Regions from separate parts of the Brevibacterium sp. UCMA 11752 genome, predicted to be linked through region 2. Evidence: predicted binding sites of a transcription regulator. Region 2 holds the regulator's gene; the other holds the start of a gene.

Region 1 (11,229 bases), 770 kb from region 2:
ATGGGTCCTACACGAAGGACTCGATCATCACCCGCAAGAACTCCGACCTCGCTAACGAGTACGGCAATCTCGCCCAGCGTTCGCTGTCGATGATCGCGAAGAACTGCGAGGCACAGGTTCCCCGTCCCGGTGAGCTCACCGAAGACGACGAGAAGCTGTTGGCATTGGCCCGCGCGGTCCCCGACACCGCCCGCCGCCACGTCGACACCCAGGCCCTCCATCTCTACGTCGAGGCCTGCTGGAAGGTGCTCTCCGAAGCCAACCGCTACTTCTCCGCCCAGGAACCCTGGAAGCTGAAGAAGACCGATGCCGACCGTATGGCCACAGTGCTGTGGGTGACGATCGAGGTCGTGCGCATCATCTCGATCCTCATCCAGCCGGTCATGCCCGATTCCGCCGGCAAGATCCTCGATCTCCTCGGCGTGCCCGAGGGCAACGGTCAAGCCGGTGCGAAGGTGCTGCCGACCGCGACTGACAGTGGTGCCGGCGCCGAGGTGGATCCTCGTTCCTTTGCTGCGATCGACTTCCCGCTGGAGCCGGGCATCCCACTGCCGAAGCCGGTCCCGGTCTTCCCCAAGTTCGTGGAGGAGACCGAATAATGGCCTCTCGCGCCGCCGGAACCTATCCTCCGGTGCCTGAGCCGCTGGCCCACCCCGTCGTCGATACCCATACGCATCTCGATATCTGCACGGGCGTGCGACTGCCCTTGGGCACCGGCGAACCCGAGCCCGAGGTCAGGCCCGACGAGGACGAAGAGTTCCCGAGCCTCGACTTCTTCTTCGACACCGCCCAATCTGCTGGAGTCCAGCGCATCGTGCAGATCGGCTGTGACCTGCCGGCCGCACGGTGGACGACCGAGCTGGTCACGCAGCAGTCACGGCAGGGCCGTCAGTGGATGCTCGGCGGTGTGGCTTTGCACCCGAATGAGGCGCCGAGGCTGGCCGAACGAGGCATGCTCGACGATGCCCTCACAGAGATTGAGTCACTCGTGGCCTCCACTGACCGTATGCGTGTGGTGGGGGAGACGGGCCTCGACTACTTCCGCACCGGTGAAGAAGGTGTCGCCGAACAGCAGCGCGCCTTCCGTGCTCACATCGAGATCGCCAAACGCACGGGGAAGGCCCTGCAGATCCACGACCGTGAAGCCCACGCTGACGTGCTGCGAATCCTCCGTGAGGAAGGTGCCCCCGAAGTCACGATCTTCCACTGCTATTCCGGCGACGAGGCGATGGCCCGCGAGTGCGCGGACGCCGGATACTACATGTCCTTTGCCGGCAACCTCACGTTCAAGAACGCCGATGAGCTCCGACGTGCCGCGGCTGCGGCTCCGCTGGATCGGCTGCTGACCGAGACCGACGCTCCTTTCCTCACCCCGCACCCGCACCGCGGCAAGCCGGGCGGTCCGTATCTGGCCGCGGTGACGGCACGCAAGCTCGCCGAGGTGCGCGGGATGAGCGAAGAGGATCTCTGCGCCGCAGTGTGGAAGAACGCCGAGACCGCACTGGGAAGCTGGGACTGAACGGTCACCGCGGCGAGGGCGGGACGAAACGACCACCTCGGCGAGGGTGGGACTGACGCTCGATCAGCCACCTCGGCGGGGAAATGTCACGATTGTGACCAAGCCCGGAAACACGGGGAAGTCCTGGTCAGAGCGCCAGCTCAGGGACCCCCGCTGTTACATGTTCGTAATGTTTTGCGTATCTTGTAACGAATCGGTTACAGTAGATGAGTTGATGACCTCTGCCCCAGGGATATTTTTGTGATTGATTTTCTCAAGAACCGCAAAGTGCAAATTGCTGCACAGGCGGTCGTGATTACCGGACTCGTGGGTGGCACGGGTGCCGTGGTCACCATGAACAAGCCAGTGACATTGGATGTCAATGGTCAGTCCGAAGAAGTTCGGACCTTCGGCGGAACCGTGGGGGACGTCCTCGACAGCCGCGACCTCGACATCGAGAAGAGCGACCAGATCAAGCCAGGCGTAGACAAGAAGATCTCGCGGGATATGACGATCACCGTCAACACCGCGAAGGAAATCTCACTGTCCGTCGACGGCAAGAAGAGCGATGAGACCACGCATGCGAACACCGTCGGTCGGGCATTGGCCGACCTCGGTGTGGACGCGAAGAACGCGGATCTCAACACCAAGCCGAATCAGAAACTCAAAGATGAAGGCAACGACATCGATGTGACGACCGCCAAGGATCTCACAATCGTCGCCGATGGCAAGGACCACAAGGTCTCGGCCGCAGCAGAGACCGCCAAGGAGGCCCTCGCTGAGACCAAGCTGAAGCTCGACAAGGACGACTTCATGTCTGTGCCTCTCAGCTCCAAGGTCTCCGACGGCCAGGTCCTCACCCTGAACCGCGTGAAGAACGACACGGTCAAGGAGAAGGAGGCCATCGAGCCTAAGACTGAGACCAAGAAGTCGGACTCCCTCTTCGAGGGCGAGACCAAGGTCGAAGACGAAGGCAAGGCGGGCCAGAAGCAGGTCTCCTACAAGGTCAAGACCGTCAACGGCGATGAGGTGAAGAAGGAGAAGAAGGCCGAGAAGGTCCTCTCCAAGCCTGAAGCCAAGGTCGTCATCGAGGGCACCAAGAAGAAGGAAGCCCCAGCTGAGGAGCCAGAAGACTCCGGCAGCGGTTCGGACGCCGGGACCGGCGACGGCGGCTCCGACAGTGGTTCGGGCGGCTCCGACGACGGTGACAAGAGCACCGGCGGCGGCTCCGGCGGTGGCGGCAACATGAGCACCCAGGAGATCAAGGACATGCTCGGCGGACCAGGAACCAAGTGGTACTCGGTCGTCGAATGCGAGTCGAACTTCGACCCGAAGGCATCGAACGGCAGCCACTTCGGTCTGTTCCAGTTCCTGCCAGAGACCTGGCACGCAATGGGCGGCAGCGGCAACCCGTCTGACGCCAGCCCGCAGGAGCAGTTCGACCGTGCCAAGAAGCTGCAGGCTCAAGAGGGCTGGGGACAGTGGGCCTGCGCCTGAACCAGAGTGCAGCCGCTGATCTGAAGCTAGCTGATCTGAAGCAGGCTGACCTGAAGCTATAGGCACACGAGCTGAAGCGATAGACAGCAAGCACCAAGTGCGGATCCGGGAGTATCCCGGGTCCGCACTTCTGCATTCACCGCCGATGCCGCATGAGCGCTCTCCGCTGACGATGCGCGGGGATGTGTTGGTGCGAAGCGGCCGCTCCACGGCAACTGTCGGCCGCTCCACGGCAACTGTCGGCAACTGTCGGCGACTTGTGGTCGAAATCGCCCACGATCGTCGACCGGGACTTGCCGACTGTTCGGTCTCCAGGGCGTCTCAGGACCGTCTTCGAACACCTTTTCTGGGGTTTCGCCCAGAGCGTGGACAATCCTTGGCACTCGAGTTGACCGAGTGCTAAGAGCGTTCTAAAGTCGAATTAGCACTAGCACTCATTGAGTGCCAGTTTTATGAGACGGTCGATCTGCTCGGCACCCGCGACGACGAGTGGATCATGGCATACGCCGCCGTCTGACTCAAAGAAGAATTGAACCCCAGCGAAGGGAGAGGGCCCGATATGTCGGTCTCCATCAAGCCACTCGAAGATCGGATTGTCATCCGTCAGGTCGAAGCAGAGCAGACTACCGCCAGTGGTCTGGTCATTCCCGAAACCGCCAAGGAAAAGCCTCAGGAAGGCGAAGTTGTCGCAGTGGGCCCAGGCCGCGTTGCTGACAACGGAAACCGCGTCCCAGTTGACGTGGCCATTGGCGATAAGGTCATCTACTCCAAGTTCGGCGGCACCGAAGTCAAGTACGCAGGAGAAGAGTTCCTCGTGCTCTCGGCTCGTGACGTGCTCGCCGTCATCGGCTGAATCCCCTGAACAACTACTTCACTGACAGGAGGACGAATGCCTAAGAATCTTGAATTCAACGACGAAGCTCGTCGCGCACTCGAAAAGGGTGTGAACACTCTCGCGGACACCGTCAAGGTGACCTTGGGACCCAAGGGCCGCAATGTCGTGCTCGACAAGAAGTGGGGCGCACCCACGATCACCAACGATGGTGTGACCATCGCTCGTGAGGTCGAGGTCGATGACCCGTACGAAAACCTCGGCGTGCAGCTGGCCAAGGAAGTTGCCACCAAGACCAACGACATCGCCGGTGACGGAACCACCACCGCGACTGTCCTGGCGCAGGCCTTCGTCAACGAAGGACTGCGCAACGTTGCCGCCGGCGCCGCACCAGGTGCCCTCAAGCGCGGAATCGAAGCCGCCGTCGAGGCTGTCTCCACCGAACTCGGAACCATCGCCCGCGATGTCGCCGACTCCTCGGAGATCGCACACGTCGCCGGTCTGTCCGCACAGTCCGAAGAGATCGGCAAGCTCATTGCCGATGCCTTCGACAAGGTGGGCAAGGACGGCGTCATCACGATCGACGAGTCCCAGGCCGCATCTGTGGAACTCGAGATCACCGAGGGAATGCAGTTCGACAAGGGATACCTCTCGCCGCACTTCGTGACCGATGCTGATCGCCAGGAAGCTGTGCTCTCCGACGCGCTCATCCTCATCAACCAGGGCAAGATCTCCAACATCCAGGAGCTCCTCCCTGTGCTTGAGAAGGTGCAGCAGGCCGGAAAGCCTCTGTTCATCGTGGCCGAGGACATCGAAGGCGAAGCTCTGTCGACGCTGGTCGTCAACAAGCTGCGCGGCATCATCAACGTTGCCGCCGTCAAGGCTCCCGGATTCGGTGACCGCCGCAAGGCGATCCTCGAGGACCTCGCAGTCCTCACCGGTGGCCAGGTCGTCACCGCTGATATGGGCATGAAGCTCGACCAGGTCACTCTGGAAGAGCTCGGCAACGCCCGCACCATCACCGTCACCAAGGACAACACCACCATCATCGATGGTGCTGGCTCCGACGAGGACGTCAACGGTCGGGTCGCCCAGATCCGCAGCGAGGTCGAGAACACCGACTCCGATTGGGACCGCGAGAAGCTGCAGGAGCGCTTGGCTAAGCTCTCCGGCGGTGTCGCAGTCATCAAGGTCGGCGCCGCCACCGAGGTGGAGCTCAAGGAACGCAAGCACCGCGTCGAAGACGCAGTGTCGGCTACCCGTGCAGCCATCGAAGAAGGCGTCGTCGCCGGCGGTGGATCGGCTCTGATCCACGCATCCAAGGTTCTGGCCGGAAACGACCTGAGCCTGACCGGCGATGCAGCCACTGGTGCTGACATCGTCAAGCGCGGCGTCGTCCAGCCACTGCGCTGGATCGCTGAGAACGCCGGCCAGGACGGCTACGTCGTCGTGTCCAAGGTCGAGGAGCTCGCTTCCGGCCAGGGATACAACGCCGCCACCGATTCCTACGGCGACCTCATCGGCGCCGGAATCATCGACCCGGTCAAGGTCACCCGCTCGGCACTGCGCAACGCCGCTTCGATCGCCGCACTGGTTCTCACCACTGAGACACTGGTCGTCGAGAAGAAGGAAGAAGAAGAGGACTGAGTCCCCATCTGATTCGCATCGGCGCGCAGCGACTGCGCTGAACTGATACACCTGTGGCCCGGAACAATGTTCCGGGCCACTCGTGTATTCACCATCAGTCAGCCAGACACTCCACCAGCGACCTGTTCGGCCTGCTGGTCGACATCCAGCCTCGCAAACGACGCGAATTGCACAGGCGGCTCACACCTACTGATCAGTCAGATCCTATGTTCCTTGCCGTGGTGGGTCGCTAGTCTGGATGAGACAGTTTGATGCACCAATGTAGGGACCATATGACGACCGCCTCACCGATGCCCATCGCTCAGCTTCGTAATGTCTCGAAGATCTTTGATCCCGACGGGGCAGCGCTGGTGGCTCTCAACCAGGTCTCCCTCGATATCGCCCCTGCCCGACTGACGGCCGTGATGGGACCCTCGGGTTCGGGCAAATCCACGCTCATGCATATTCTCGCCGGACTCGATCGGCCGAGCTCGGGCACTGTGCACATCGGTGAACGTGAGATCACCGCATTGCACGAGGACGAGCTCACGGCCTTGCGCCGGCAGCGGATCGGCTTCGTGTTCCAGGCATTCAACCTCGTGCCGACCCTCACCGTCAGGGAGAACATCGTCCTGCCCTTCGAGCTCGATGATCGAAGGCCCAATGCCGATGAACGCGCCTGGATCTCCAGCATCATCAAGCGGCTCGGCCTCGACGGGCGGCTCAAGCATCGGCCCAGCGAGATCTCGGGCGGACAGCAGCAGCGCACCGCCATCGCCCGGGCCCTGGCCACGAGACCAGACATCCTCTTCGCCGACGAACCGACCGGCAACCTCGACGGCCGGTCGGGGCGTGAGGTCATGGCCATCATGTCCGAGGCCGTGCGCGAGCTCGGACAGTCGATCGTGCTCGTGACCCATGATCCGATCGTGGCAGCCTATGCCGACCGCGTCGTGTTCATCGCCGATGGCACGCCCGTCTCAGAGCTCAACGACTCGATCAGCGCCGAGGTGATTGCACAGACGATGCTCGATCTCGACGCGAAGGCCGAGGCCGCGGAGAACGCAGCCGCCGGATCCCCGCAGCATCCCGTACGGTCCCCGCAGTATGCCGCGGAGACCGGAGGGCGCCGATGAACCCGATGCGGGAGATCCGGACCAACCCGCGTCAGTTCGCACCCAGCTTCCTCGTCGTCTTCATCGCTGCGCTCTTCGGCACCGTCATCATGCAGGGCATCGAGATCCTCACAGCCTGGATGTCCTCGGCGAAGATCGTCTCCGAGTCAGACACGGCGCAGGGGCTGCTCACCACGGTGGGTCTGGTCTTCTTCGTCATTGCGCTGTTCGTCTCAAGCATCGTCATCGCCAATACGTTCTCCATCATCATCGCCGGTCGCAGCCGTCAACTGGCACTGCTGCGTCTCATCGGAGCTTCCTCGCGACGGTTGCGCCGGGCCGCCTCGGCGGAGGGGCTGCTCGTTTCGATACCCAGCGCCGTCGCTGCGTTCCTCGTCTCCACCGCGCTCGCGAAGGGTGCGGCGGCCTACCTCGGCGGACAGATCACCGTGGAGCCGGATCTGCTCAGTCCTAAGATGATCCTCCCGGGGGCCGCGACCATCGTCGTGACCTGGTTCTCAGCGTATCTGGGTGCCCAACGCATCAGCGGCATCTCGCCGATCGAGGCCACTTCGCAGGCTGTCGAACGTCGCCCCGAGGATGCGCGTGCATCGATGGGGGCCCTGGCGGGTGCACTCATCCTGCTGTCCATGGGGATCACCCTTCTCATCAGCGGCGTCGTCGGCGCCAGCGGGAACACGGTGAGTGTCCTTGGTGTGCTCCTCGTCGCCGTCGGTGCCGCTCTGACCTTCGTGGGCGTCATCGTCGGCAACCCCTGGATCCTTCCTCCGCTGCAGACGCTCACCGGCTTGCTGCTCGGCCGTACGGCAACCGCGCGTCTGGCTGCGTCGACGATCGCCCGTCACCCCACTCGCAATGCGCGCACGGTGATCGGTCTGGTCATCGGCATCACCCTCATCGTCATGTTTGCCACGGCCATGACGACATTTCGAGACCAGCTTCTCGACTACGCCGAATCGCTCGGCGACGACGGGTGGGGCGGCTTCGAGGATGTGCTGAAGACGATCATCGACCAGACGATGATGTTCTTCCTCGGCATGGTCCTCTTCTCCGTCGTCATCGCCGTCATCGGAGTCGCGAACGCGCTCACGCTCTCCGTGCGGCAGCGCACGCAGGAGATCGGTCTGCTCATGGCCCTCGGTCAGACGCCGCGACGGGTGCGACGCATGATCGTGGCCGAGGGCATGCAGCTGAGCGTGACCGCCTGCCTGGTCGCGGTGCCCCTGGGCATCGCATTCGGTTGGATCGGTGCCCTGGTTCTGCTGTCCCCGTTGACCGGATTCTTCGCTCCGTCCGTGCCCTGGTGGGTCATCATCTCCGTCGTCGCCGGCTCTCTTCTGGCTGTGCTCGCCGCCAGCCGTGCCCCGGCGCGGGCGGCCACGTCGATCAGCCCCGTGGACGCTCTCCAAGCGGTATAGGTGATGACCCTCGCCGAGGTGGTCGTGCAGTCCCGGACTGACCTCGCCGAGGTGGGTCTCAGTTCGGTGTCACCGTGCCGTTGCTGCCGTTGACGCTCACCGTCTGACCCGAGGTGAAGCGGCTGGTGGCATCGCGGACGGCCATGACTGCGGGCAGGCCCAGCTCACGGGCTGTGACCGCACCGTGGGAGAGTGCACCGCCGCTTTCCGTGATGACGCCGCTGGCCTGGTAGAACAGAGCCGTCCAAGCCGGGTTCGTGGTTCGGGCGACGAGGATCGCCCCGTCCGGGAAAGACGAGAAGTCCTCGGGACTGTGGACGACGAAGACCTCGCCCGTGACCTCGCCGGGACTGCCGGCAGTTCCCTTGATGAAGTCACCGTCTGTGTCATCACCGACCTCGGGGGCACGACCGTGCTCCCATTCGGGGGTCCGCTCGACCGCTTCCTGGTACCCGGCCTTGTTCTTCTCCGCGATCGCGGTCAGGCCGGCCAGAGCCTCGGCGGGGGAGTGCTGCCCGTCGGCAGCGCGGATCGCCGCGTCGAGAGGCTCATAGTTGATGAAGTAGACATCCATGGGATCGGTGAGGACACCGTGGTCGACGAGTCGCTGACCCAGCTCGCGCAGGGCCCGTCGCATCGGCAGCGTCAGGCGTGTGGTCTGGTAGTGCTCGAGGTCATCGAGCGCCGTGTACGAGCGTGCCAGGCGGATGACCTCCTGCACCAGATAGCGCAGCTTCTCCGGGGCGGCATTGACCACGGCCCGTTCGGTCTCGGCCTGCAGGACCTTGCGCTCCAGATCGGAGTCCGCAGAGGCGTTCGTCGCCCGGTCGGCCAGCAGTCGGACCTGATCGAGGACGATGTGCGGGGCCTCGACCCAGGTCGGATGGTAGGCGTCGAAGTCGAGTTCCCGGTGGCCGTGCTTGGCGAGGAAGGTCGCGAACTCGTCGAAGAACTCGGGGAAGTCACCGAGAACCGCCAGCCCGTCCTCGCCGGTGTGGCTGCGCAGCGTCGACAACAGTTCGGGATTGCTGCGCACAATGCGTGAGAGCTCCCAGAGTTCGGTGTTGACCTGCGAGGTCTTCGTCTCCGTCGATGCCAGCAGTCGCTCGAAAACGAGGCGCGCCGTCTCTTTGTCCAATGCCATCTCGAGCATGTGCGAGAGCGCGCCGTAAAGTGTCTGCTGCGTCAGGGAGATCGCGATGTTGGGGCGGAAGTACTCCGTGCCGAGGTCGCTGATGGCGATCACGTGAGCCCACACCTCGGCCAGCGATTTGTCCTCCAGCGGTTCGTGGGAGAGCTTGCCGATGCCCATGAGGTACGTGTCGAGGTCTCGCATCCACCGCACGGGAAGTTCCTGCACCCAACCGAACTGAGAGGCGATCTCCGGCAGCGATTCGGTGATGGTCTCCACGCTGGAAAGCATCTTCGTCGGCAGTCTCCCGGCGTAGAGATCGACGGCCGTCTGGTTGCCGTAGATGTAGAAGTCACGCATCACGAACCACTTGTCGTCGAAGGGCGGCAGACCCATGAGGTCGAAGCTGTGGTTGAGTGAGTAGTGGAATCCTGCCTCGACAAGGTCCCAGGTCAGAGGCGTGACCGGAGTGGGGAATCGTTCGGCCGATTCGTCGCGGGTCCAGCGGGGTGCGACGCGAGTGATCGGCCGCGACTGCAGGAGGAAGAGGTCGTCACCGCTGAAGGCCCACTCGATGTCCTGTGGGAAACCGAAATGATCCTCCGCGCGGACGGAGAGATCGGCCACCGCTCGGGCCTGCTCCGCAGTCAGTGCCGGACGAGTCCGCTGATCCTCGCCGAGGTGGACGACCGTCGTCCTGGCACTGTCGTGTCCGCCGTGATCGTCGTGATCGTCGTGACCGCTGTGATCGTCCTGTTCGTTGTGATCGCCGCGACCGTCGTCGTTCACCTCGTCGGCTTCCGTAGGCTCACGCATGACGAGGGCCTTCGGTTTGTCCGCGATTTCGGTCGCGACCTGGGTTCCGTCGGCGCGGGCGATCCGGAACTCGTCGACGGGTTCCTCCCCGCCGACGACGGTCTCGCCCAGTCCGAACGCCGCATTGATGAGGACTTCGTCCGTGTTGCCGCGCACTGGGTCGACAGAAAACGCGACGCCTGCTGCCTCCTCGGCACCGACTGCGACCATGAGCTGGACGACGACGGCCATCTTCGCCTCCAGCTGTTCCACGCCGAGCTGCTGGCGGTAGCGGAAGGCGTGCGGATTCCACAGGGAGGCATAGCAGTCGCGCACCGCCTCGGCGATGGACTTCGTTCCGCGAACCCCGAGGTAGGTGTCGTGCTGTCCGGCGAAGGCCGCCCCGGGCAGATCCTCCATGGTCCCCGAGGAGCGGACCGCCACGGCCTGACCGTTCAGGCCGGCAGCCTGGGCCGCCGCCTCGAAGTCGGCGAGCCACGCATCGGGGACAGGAGTGCTGCGGATGAGCTCGCCGATCGCCTCGGCGGGGTGGTCTGTGTCCATGAGCTCGCTGATCCGCGACTGCAGGGGTGCGACGAACTGTGTGTAGGCCTCGGCGGTGACGATGAAGCCTCCGGGCACGGGCAGATGCTGCGCGGACTTCGCGAGGCTGGCGCCCTTGCCGCCGCTGGTCGCAAGTTCGGTGGCGAGAGGATCGGTGAAGCTGAGGGTGAGGGTCACGAGTGCTCCTAGAGGGGTCTCAGGTGGGGCGGGCTGATATCGAGGGGACAGTGGACGGTGGTCGATCGGGTCACAGACGGAAGCGACGCAGGCCCAGAAGCAGCCAGCCGCCCACCGCACTGACGAGGCCGATTCCGATGACCAGGGGCCAGAAGAAGGCGGCAACGATGAGTACCGGTACCCAGACCATAACCGCTGCGAAACCGCCGAGGAGGCGGAAGAATGTGACAGTATTGCGACCGTCCGCGCGCGATCCGGCAAAGCCTGCTGCACCGAGCACGGGAGCAAAGAGCCACATGAGCGCGAGCCCGACCCAGCGCAGGACCGTGATCGCAGGACTCGCTGCGGCGGGTGGCCCGTCAGCCGCAGCTGTGGAGGTATCACGCTGCAGGTCCAGGAAGGCCTTCGCGAACGTGGCCGCTGCGCCCGGTGTTCTGCGGGCGACGTTGAGCGCATTCGCCTGGATCCGCTCGAAGGTCTCTTCGTCGGGACAGTTCACCGAAACCTCGTCGAGGGCCGATCCCAGCGCCGAGGCGACCTCGGCCTCCCATACG
Region 2 (9,690 bases):
TTCCCGGCAGGTAGCCCAGGCTCTCCCCCGCCTCAACCGCTGGGCGGGTGAGGATGATGCGTGAGACTTCTTTGTGCTGCAGGGCGTTGATGGCCATGGCCATCGCCAGGTATGTCTTGCCCGTACCTGCTGGGCCGATGCCGAAGGTGATCGTGTGGTTGCGGATCGCATTGACGTAGTCGTGCTGGCCCATCGTCTTGGGACGGATGGACTTTCCGCGGGTAGACAGGATGTTCGTTCCCATCACCGCCGAGGCGGCCTTGCCCTCCGAGGAGAACGACGCCACCCGGTCGATCGTCTCCTCGTTGATGCGGTGGCCGGAACCGTGCAGCTTTTTGAGCTCCCCGATCACGGAGACGAAAGCTGCCACGCGCGTCGGTTCACCGCTGGCCTGAACCTGGTTGGCGCGCACGTGCAGGTCAAGGTCGGGGAATACTCGCTCGAGCTTCCGCAGGTTCGACTCCCCCGGCCCGAAGAACTCGACCAGATCGATGGAGTCGGGAATCACGAGACGCACTGTGTCCGATGCAGCTTCTTCGGCAGGTGTGTTGTTCACAGAGTTCGTGGGCTGAGTGGAGGTGTCCAGAATGATCCTTCGTGACTATTTGTACTTGTGGGAGTACTGCAATTGTGTGCTTCCATCGTAGTCGCCTTCGTCACCAACGGCCCAATGAATTCTGAGCCATGACGAGTCCGGCCGCTCCGGCCGACGACGACCGCAGGACCGTGGGTCCCAGGAGAACAGCTTTCGCACCGATGGCTGCGAGTGCATCGAGCTCAGCGTCGCTGATCCCGCCTTCAGGACCGACGACGAGGACGATGCGTCCAGAGTCTGCGCCCGAGGCTTCTTCGACGGCTGAGGTATTCGCTGGTCCGGAATCTCTCAGAGCCTGCGACAGTTTCTGCTCGGCGGCTTCGTGGAGGACGTAGACGGTGTCGGTCTCGGTCAGAATCGATGCCAGGCCGGTGCCGCGGGCAAGTTCGTGGCGCAGAGGGAAGCGGGAGCGTCTGGCCTGCAGGGATGCCGCCCGCAGAACGTTGTCCCACTTGGCTGCGAGCTTGTCGCGCTTCTTCGCGGGCCAGTCGGCGATCGAGCGCTCGGCGGCCCAGGGGACCACCTCGTCGACTCCGATCTCTGTGGCGGATTCGATCGCCTGCAGATCGCGGTCGCCCTTGGCCAGAGCCTGCACGAGGACCAACCGTGGCTGGTCCTCGTCGGTGTGAGTCACCGAGGCGACGTGCAGTCCGAGTTCGTTCGCCGAGGCGGCCGAGACCGTTCCGCGTACGCGGGTGCCGGATCCGTCGACGACTTCGAGCTCGTCCCCGGGCCCGAGTCTGCGGACTCGGACCGCATGCCCGGCCACGTCCTCACCGAAGGTGAGCACCTGACCGGGGGCCGCCTCGGCGACCTGGGTCGAGTAGAAGACGGGAAGACTCACCGACCGGCGAACTTCTCGCGCATGCGGGAGAACATGCCGCGGTTCTGGGTGGTGATCTGAGCGCGTGGGGTCTCTTCCTCGCGCAGAGTCGCCAGCTGTGACAGCAGTTCCCTCTGCTCATCGTCAAGCTTGTCCGGCGTCAACACGTCGACCGTGACGAGCAGATCGCCTCGGGTCTCCGAACGCAGCCGGGTGGCGCCGAGTCCTGGAAGCTTGATGACAGTGCCCGATTGGATGCCGGCTTCGATCGAGAGTTCCTGCGAGCCGTCGAAGGTGTCGAAGGGGATCGAAGCGCCCAGAGCGGCTGCGGTCATCGGCACGGAGACGGAGGCGCGCAGGTTGTCACCGTCGCGCTGGAAGACTTCGTGGCGGGCGACCATGACCTCGACGAAGAGGTCACCGGCAGGACCGCCGCCGGGTCCCACTTCGCCCTGCGATGAGAGCTGGATGCGGGTTCCGTCGGAGACTCCGGCGGGGATGCGGATCTTCATGGTCCGCTGCTTGCGAACGCGACCGTCACCCTGGCAGTTGAGGCAGGGGTTGGGGATGACGGTGCCGAAGCCGTGGCAGGAGTTGCACGTCTGGTTCGTCACCATCTGGCCCAGGAGCGTTCGGGTCATGCGCTGAACGCTGCCGGCACCGTGGCACAGGGAGCACGTCTCAACGGATGTGCCCTGCTGGGTTCCGGCACCTGAACATGTGTCGCAGACGACGGCAGTGGTGACATCGAGGTCGATGTTGCCGCCGAACGCGGCGGTCTCGAGATCGATGTTGACTCCGACGAGTGCGTCCTTGCCGCGCTGTGTGCGCGGCATCGGACCGCCGGCCGAGCCGGCTCCCCCGCCGAAGAAGGTCTCAAAGATGTCGCCGAAGCCGCCGAAGCCGCCTCCGGCTGGGAAGCCCTGTCCGTTCTCGCCGCCGCCCATGTCGTAGTTCCGGCGCTTCTCCGAATCGGAGAGGACATCGTAGGCGAGGGAAATGGCTTTGAATTCGTCCTCGTGTCCGGGGTTCACATCGGGGTGATACTTCCGGGCCAGCTTTCGGTACGACGATTTGATTTCAGCCGCCGAAGCGTCTTTGGACACTCCGAGTGTTTCATAGTGATCGGCCACAGAAACTTCTCTCTCCCTGGTGGTGTGCGTTGTTCGCGTTATCGTGCCTGTTCGCAGTGTGGTGCTTGGTCGCGCTGTTCTGCTTGTTCGCGCTGTGTTGTGTGCTCTGGTGTCGGTGCATCTAACCCTGGTCGAGGACAGAGGAGACGTATTTCGCCACGGCCCGGACAGCTGTGATCGTCGTAGGATAGTCCATCCGGGTCGGCCCGAGCACTGCCAATCGCGCGGTGGACCCCGCGTCATGACCATATTCGGCGGCCACGAGGGATGTCGAGCTGAACGACTCGTGAGTATTCTCACGACCGATCCGAACGCTGATCTCCTCTCGGTCCTCAGCCATCGACGTCAGCAGCTTGAGCAGTACGACCTGCTCTTCGAAAGCTTCGAGGATCGGTGCCATCTTCTCACCGAACTCCCTGCCGGAGCGAGCCAGGTTTGCTGTGCCTGCCATGATGATGCGCTCTTCACGCGTGGCAATGACGAGATCAGTGACGGCGGAGCGGACCTGTGCCAGTGCTGCGGCTACGTCCGTTCCGACAGCGCCGGCTCCCACGACAGGTTCTGCCTGGGTGCCGTCATCGTTCTGAACCGAAGCACGAGGTGTGGCCGTGCTCACGACTCGCGACAGCTTCTGGCCGGAGAATTCGGCGTTGACCTCATCGCGGATTCCGCGCAGCGACTCATCGTCAACGACGCCCGGCGTGATCACGATCTTCTGCTCGACCTGCCCTGCATCGGTGATGAGGACGACGAGGATGCGGTTGGTGCCCAGGCCCACTACCTCGATGTGCTTGATCGTGGCACGTGAGACGGTCGGGTACTGGATCAGCGCCACTTGGTGGGTCAGACCCGAGAGGACCCGCACCGTGCGGTCGAGCATGTCGTCGAGGTCACCGTTGCCATCGATGAGCTGGAAGATCGCACGCCGCTCAGCGTGTGTGAGCGGTTTGAAGTCGTCGATGCGATCAACGAACATCCGATATCCGAGATCCGTCGGAATTCGACCGGCGGAGGTATGAGGCTGCGCAATGTAGCCCTCCTGCTCCAGGTGGGCCATGTCATTGCGGATCGTGGCCGGAGAGACACCGAGCGTGTGGCGCTGAACGATGGCCTTCGACCCGACGGGTTCATTGGTGGCGACGAAGTCTTCGACGATTGCTCGCAGAACCTGTGCTCGCCTGCTGTCGTTCATTCGTCCCCTTCCTTCGCTCGGCACCGCATTTGGCACTCATCTGCTGTGAGTGCCAATTCTACGCCTCTTGCATTCCGAATTCACTTTCGGGCCTGCCCCAGCGGGTCTGCACCCATCGCATCACGTCCTTGATTAGGGTGGTTGACCGTGAATACCTTTGATCGCTACGGGCCCGATGTGCTGGCTGGTTCCTCACCTTCCTCGCACCGGCCCAAGAAGTCCACACCTGTTGAGCTGGGTCTCGGAATGGTCCTCGAAGACGCGATGAGCGGATACGTCGGCGCCGTCGTCGGCGCTGAGAAGACCACCGCCGGAATCGTCGTCAATCTTGAGGACCGTGCAGGCAAGGTCCGCGCATTCCCCCTGGGTCCCGGCTTCCTGCTTGAGGGCAAACCCGTCGACATCAAACTGCCAGCCAAGAAGAAGTCGGCTCCCGGTCGCACGGCTTCGGGCTCACGTGCGGTCGGCAATGCTCGTGCCCGGGTGGCTCGCGGTTCCCGCATCTGGGTCGAAGGCAAACACGATGCCGAGCTCGTCGAGAAGATCTGGGGCGACGATCTGCGCATCGAGGGAGTCGTCGTCGAACCGCTGGGTGGACTCGACGATGTCGCCGACAAGCTCGCGGCGTTCGGTCCTGACAAGGATCACCGCGTCGGAGTCCTCGCCGACCACCTCGTGTCCGGCACCAAGGAATCCAAGATCGCCGAGGCGGTGCGTGCCGATCCCCGCTACCGCGACGTCGTCCACATCATCGGTCATCCCTATGTCGACATCTGGCAGGCGGTTAAACCTCATGTCGTCGGCATCAGGGAATGGCCGGTGGTCCCCCGTGGTGAGGATTGGAAGACGGGAATCCTCAGACGTATTGGTTGGCCGCACGCCGACCACAGGGATGTGGCACGGGGCTGGGTGCGCATCCTGGGCAAGGTCAGTACCATAGCCGATGTCGAGCCCACGCTCTCTGGCCGAGTCGAAGAGCTCATCGACTTCGTCACCGTCGGCTGATACCTCGACCGGCTGTGGCCGCGATCGGCTGGGGCTTTGGTCGACTGTGGCGGTGGTCGATTGTGATCGATCTGGTACAGGATTCGGGCTTTCCCCAATTCGGCGCCAGGGCATTTCCGATAGTGTGATTGTCCAGAAGCTCTGAAAGGACCCGCATGTCGTATAACCCCCAGCAGCCGAACAACGGCCCTGACCAGTCGCGTCCAATGCCGCCGAACTATTCTCAGGCCTCTGGCCCCCAGCAGCCCTACAGCCAGCAGAACCAAAGCTACGGTTCCCAGCAGCCGAACCCCACTCAGCAGAACTACGGTTCCCAGCAGAGCCAGCCAGCCCAGCCGGGCTTTGGTTCACAGCAGCCGAGCTACGGTTCCCAGCAGCCGGGTTATGGCTCGCAGCAGCAGCCCGGCTACGGATCACAGCAGGACTATGATGGTCAGCAGCAGTACGGGCAACAGCAGCAGTACGGCCAGGGCCAGCAGCAGTATGCTCAGCAGTCCTATGGCCAGCAGGCACACAGCTACGGACCGGCACAACCGGTCGGAAATCCGGCTCTGTTCGACTCGCGGATGATTCCAGAGAATGCCTACGGTCCCGGCTCCGAGATGTTCTGGCAGGCCAGCGAGAACGAGAGGACCACTGTGCTGTGGACGCACATCGGATCGATCTTCGTATGGTTCCTCCCTCTCATCATGTTCCTCGTGAAGAAGGACGAATCGCCATACGTGCGCGAACATTCCCGTCAGGGCCTCAATGCCATGATCACGAACTGCATCGCCACGTTCGCGGCCGTCATGGTGTTCATGGTCATCGCCTTCGTCCTCGCTATCATCACCTTCGGTCTCGGGTTCTTCGTCTATTTCCTGGCATTCCTCGTCCCGCTCGTCTACACGGTGCTCTACATCATCGCCGCTGTGGCCGGGAGCAAGGGACAGGGCTACAAGTTCCCGCTCGTCTTCGACTTCGTGAAGTGATCTGAGCACCTCAGGTCATCACACAAGTCACATGAACTGAGCAGCTCTCAGCAGAGAAGCCGCTGTCATCGCGTTCGATGACAGCGGCTTCTCTGCACTCGGTTCAGATGCAGTCAGGTTCAGAGATCAGATGCAATCAGGTTCAGACGTAGTCCGTGAGGATGCGAACCATGTAGTCAGCCATCAGCCGGCCCTGCAGCGTAGGTTCGAAGCGGCCTTCCTCCACGGCGTCACCATCGAGAAGTCCCTGCTTGACGAATCCCCTGATCGCCCTGTCACTGCCTGTCCCCAGTGAGTCCAGAGGCAGCTCCGAATCGATGCGAGCCGCGAGCATGATCCGTTCGATCTCCTGGGTCGATGCTTCCAGCACCTCACGTCCGATGGCAGGTGATTCACCTGCGAGCAACCGGTCGGACCAGGCACGGGGGTGTTTGGCGTTCCAGAACCGCACGCCGCCGATGTGCGAATGGGCTCCGGGACCGTAGCCCCACCAATCAGCATTGCGCCAGTAGGCCATGTTGTGGTCGCAGCGGGTCTCCGCAGACGTCGACCAGTTGCTGACCTCGTACCAGTGCAGACCAGCCGCCTCCATGGCGGCGTCGGCGATCTCGTATTTGTCGGCCAGGTCATCTTCGTCGGGCATAGACAGTTCGCCGCGGCGAACCATGGCCCCCATCTTCGTGCCGGGTTCGACGATGAGCGAATAGGCGGAGATGTGATCGACGTCGTTGCTCAGGGCCACCTGAAGTGACCTGCGCCAATCGTCGATGGACTCCCCCGGTGTGCCGTAGATGAGGTCGAGGCTCAGCTCCAGGCCGGCCTCTTTGATCCATTTCGCCACATCTGGGATCTTCGCCGGGTCGTGTGTGCGGTCCAGGGTCGCGAGCACATGGGGCACAGCCGACTGCATGCCCAAGGAGATCCTCGTGAACCCTGCGGCAGCCAGGGTCGCAATGTAGCTCGGGTCCAATGTGTCGGGGTTCGCTTCGGTCGTGACCTCGACATCCGGTGCCAACCGGAAGCGGTCGCGGATATCATCCATCACCCCGGCCAGCACCTCGGCGGCCAACATCGTCGGGGTGCCCCCACCGAAGAAGATCGTCGTCACCGCACGGTCGGCGGCCCCCGCCGCGGCGAGGACACGAGTCGACAGATCAAGCTCGCGGGCAAGATTGCTGCGGTAGTCGTCGCGGGAGGCGCCGGGCCCCAGATCCTCTGCGGTGTAGGTGTTGAAGTCGCAGTAGCCGCAGCGGACCCGACAGTAAGGGACGTGAACGTACAGGCTCAGCCCGCGAGAGGCCGCGCCGACCCCGGCCGAGGCCGGCAGCGAACCGTCAAGCGGTGGAGTCTCACCAGTCGGTTGTGCAGGCACTTACTTCTTGGGTTCCTTCTTGGGCTCCGGATCGTCCGAGGACAGGGCGGCGATGAAGGCCTCCTGAGGGACCTCGACATTGCCGACGACCTTCATCCGCTTCTTGCCTTCCTTCTGCTTCTCCAGCAGCTTGCGCTTACGGCTGATGTCGCCGCCGTAGCACTTGCTCAGCACATCCTTGCGGATGGCGCGGATGGTCTCACGAGCGATGATGCGCGAACCGATGGCAGCCTGGATCGGCACTTCGAACTGCTGGCGCGGGATCAGCTTGCGCAGCTTGCCGGCCATGAGCACACCGTAGGAGTAGGAGTTGTCGCGGTGGACGATCGCGGAGAAGGCGTCGACCTGATCGCCGTGGAGCAGGATGTCGACCTTGACCAGGTCCGCTGCGTCTTCGCCGTCATCGGAGTAGTCGAGGGTCGCGTAGCCCTTGGTCTTCGACTTCAGCTGGTCGAAGAAGTCGAAGACGATCTCGGCCAGGGGCAGTCGGTAACGGATCTCGACCCGGTCCGAGGACAGATAGTCCATCCCCTGAAGACTGCCGCGACGCGTCTGGCACAGTTCCATCACCGCGCCGATGTAGTCGCTCGGGGTGAGGATGGTGGCCCGGACCATGGGTTCGCGGACCTCTTTGATCTTGCCCGTCGGATACTCGCTCGGGTTCGTGACCTCCATCTCCGATCCGTCTTCCATCGTGACGTCGTAGATCACGCTGGGTGCGGTGGAGATGAGATCGAGGTCGTATTCGCGTTCGAGGCGATCGCGCAGGACTTCGAGGTGGAGAAGTCCGAGGAACCCGCAGCGGAAGCCGAAGCCCAGCGCAGTCGAGGTCTCTGGCTCGTAGGCCAGCGAGGCATCGTTGAGTTTGAGCTTGTCAAGGGCATCACGCAGGACCGGGTAGTCCGATCCATCGATCGGGAACAGCCCGGAGTACACCATGGGCTTAGGTTCCTTGTAGCCCTCGAGCGCCTTCGTGGCCGGTGCAGAGTTCAGTGTGACCGTGTCGCCGACCTTGGACAGACGCACGTCTTTGACGCCGGTGATGAGATATCCGACCTCGCCGACGCCCAGGCCCTTCGTGGCCTTCGGCTCCGGTGAGGAAACGCCGATCTCGAGGAGTTCGTGGGTGCTGCCTGTCGACATCATCGTCAGCTTCTCGCGCGGATGCAGCGAACCGTCGATGAGGCGCACGTAGGTCACGACGCCTCGGTACGTGTCGTAGACGGAGTCGAAGATCATGGCTCGCGCCGGCGCATCGGCGTCGCCGACAGGGGCAGGAATGTCCGAGATGATCCGATCGAGGACCGCGTCGACGCCTTCGCCGGTTTTGCCCGACACCAGCAGGCAGTCTTCGGGTTCGCAGCCGATGAGGTTGGCCAGCTCTTCCGCGTACTTCTCGGGCTGCGCGGCGGGGAGGTCGATCTTGTTGAGGACGGGAATGATCGCGAGATCGTTCTCCATGGCCATGTAGAGGTTGGCCAGAGTCTGGGCTTCGATGCCCTGTGCCGCGTCGACGAGAAGGAGCGCACCTTCACAGGCGGCCAGGGATCTGGAGACCTCATAGCTGAAGTCGACGTGACCCGGAGTGTCGATCATGTTCAGAGCGAAGGGAGTGCCCTCGTTCTCCCAGGCCATGCGCACGGCCTGGGACTTGATCGTGATTCCGCGTTCGCGTTCGATGTCCATCCGGTCGAGGTACTGAGCTCGCATATCGCGCGGCTGAACCGCCCCTGTGACCTGGAGCATCCTGTCGGCCAGGGTCGATTTTCCATGGTCGATATGAGCAATGATGCAGAAATTGCGGATCAACTCGGGTGATGTAGCGGACGGCGAAATCCGTTCGAGTGCTTGCGGCTTCACCTGAGGTGACATGAACGCCCTTCCTTCGACAGACCAGAACTTCCATTGTTCCATGGGTTGCGCACCAGACTGGAATCCTCCTCACCCCGGCGCATGCGGGCAGAACTTCTTCTCACCGGCTCGAACTCGCTGAGAATCCCTGTGCCGATCCTGCACTTTCGGCGGCGATCGGCGAAGATTGAGCCATGAGCGATTTCTCGATCATGAGCTTCAACCTCAGATATCCCGCGATGGACGGCCATCCCGTGGCCAAGCGCCTGCCCATCGCCGCCGAGCTCATCACCCAGGCTCACCCTCATATCATCGGCACGCAGGAGGGTGAGCTCGATCAGCTCGAGACACTCATCAGCCTGCTTCCCGATGAGTACATCTGGTTGGGTGAGGGGCATTCGGGCGGCAATTCGGGTGAGTTCACCGCGGTCATCTACGACTCATCGCGATTCGACGTCGATACCGTCGATATCAGCTGGCTGTCCGAACAGCCGGAGACGGTCGCGTCCGAATCCTGGGGCGTCTCCCACGCCCGGACGCTGACAGTCGTCGACTTTCGGGATCGTATCGACGGGCAGTCGCTGCGCCTGCTCAACACTCACCTCGATCACAAGTCTGAGGAAGCTCGTCTGGAATCAGGGAAGATCATGGCCGGCCATCTCGCCGAGGTGACCGGTCCGTCCGTGGTCACAGGAGACTTCAACGTCGCCACCGGCTCCCCCGTCTACGACTATTTCTGCACTGAGCT

The links. Region 2 encodes HrcA, which represses chaperone genes, less so after heat shock. Its sites were predicted from a motif close to TTNGCACTCGNNNNNNNCGAGTGCNAA; they were not measured.
Region 1: a site for HrcA is predicted at 3,372-3,398, ahead of groES (co-chaperone GroES). Genes of this name have one in related genera too.

The regions. Positions count from the first base shown of each region.
Region 1 covers NZ_JACBOS010000003.1:1,882,344-1,893,572, forward strand. The annotation lists gene metG (methionine--tRNA ligase) at 1-599, shown strand, start outside; gene HU144_RS08425 (TatD family hydrolase) at 599-1,519, shown strand; gene HU144_RS08430 (resuscitation-promoting factor) at 1,853-2,995, shown strand; gene groES (co-chaperone GroES) at 3,555-3,848, shown strand; gene groL (chaperonin GroEL) at 3,885-5,474, shown strand; gene HU144_RS08445 (ABC transporter ATP-binding protein) at 5,747-6,589, shown strand; gene HU144_RS08450 (FtsX-like permease family protein) at 6,586-8,007, shown strand; gene HU144_RS08455 (PEP/pyruvate-binding domain-containing protein) at 8,066-10,675, opposite strand; gene HU144_RS08460 (hypothetical protein) at 10,746-11,229, opposite strand, start outside.
Region 2 covers NZ_JACBOS010000003.1:2,649,028-2,658,717, reverse strand. The annotation lists gene HU144_RS11775 (PhoH family protein) at 1-508, opposite strand, end outside; gene HU144_RS11770 (16S rRNA (uracil(1498)-N(3))-methyltransferase) at 657-1,439, opposite strand; gene dnaJ (molecular chaperone DnaJ) at 1,436-2,551, opposite strand; gene hrcA (heat-inducible transcriptional repressor HrcA) at 2,673-3,743, opposite strand; gene HU144_RS11755 (DUF3097 domain-containing protein) at 3,885-4,748, shown strand; gene HU144_RS11750 (DUF4870 domain-containing protein) at 4,904-5,719, shown strand; gene hemW (radical SAM family heme chaperone HemW) at 5,862-7,091, opposite strand; gene lepA (translation elongation factor 4) at 7,092-8,963, opposite strand; gene HU144_RS11735 (endonuclease/exonuclease/phosphatase family protein) at 9,137-9,690, shown strand, end outside.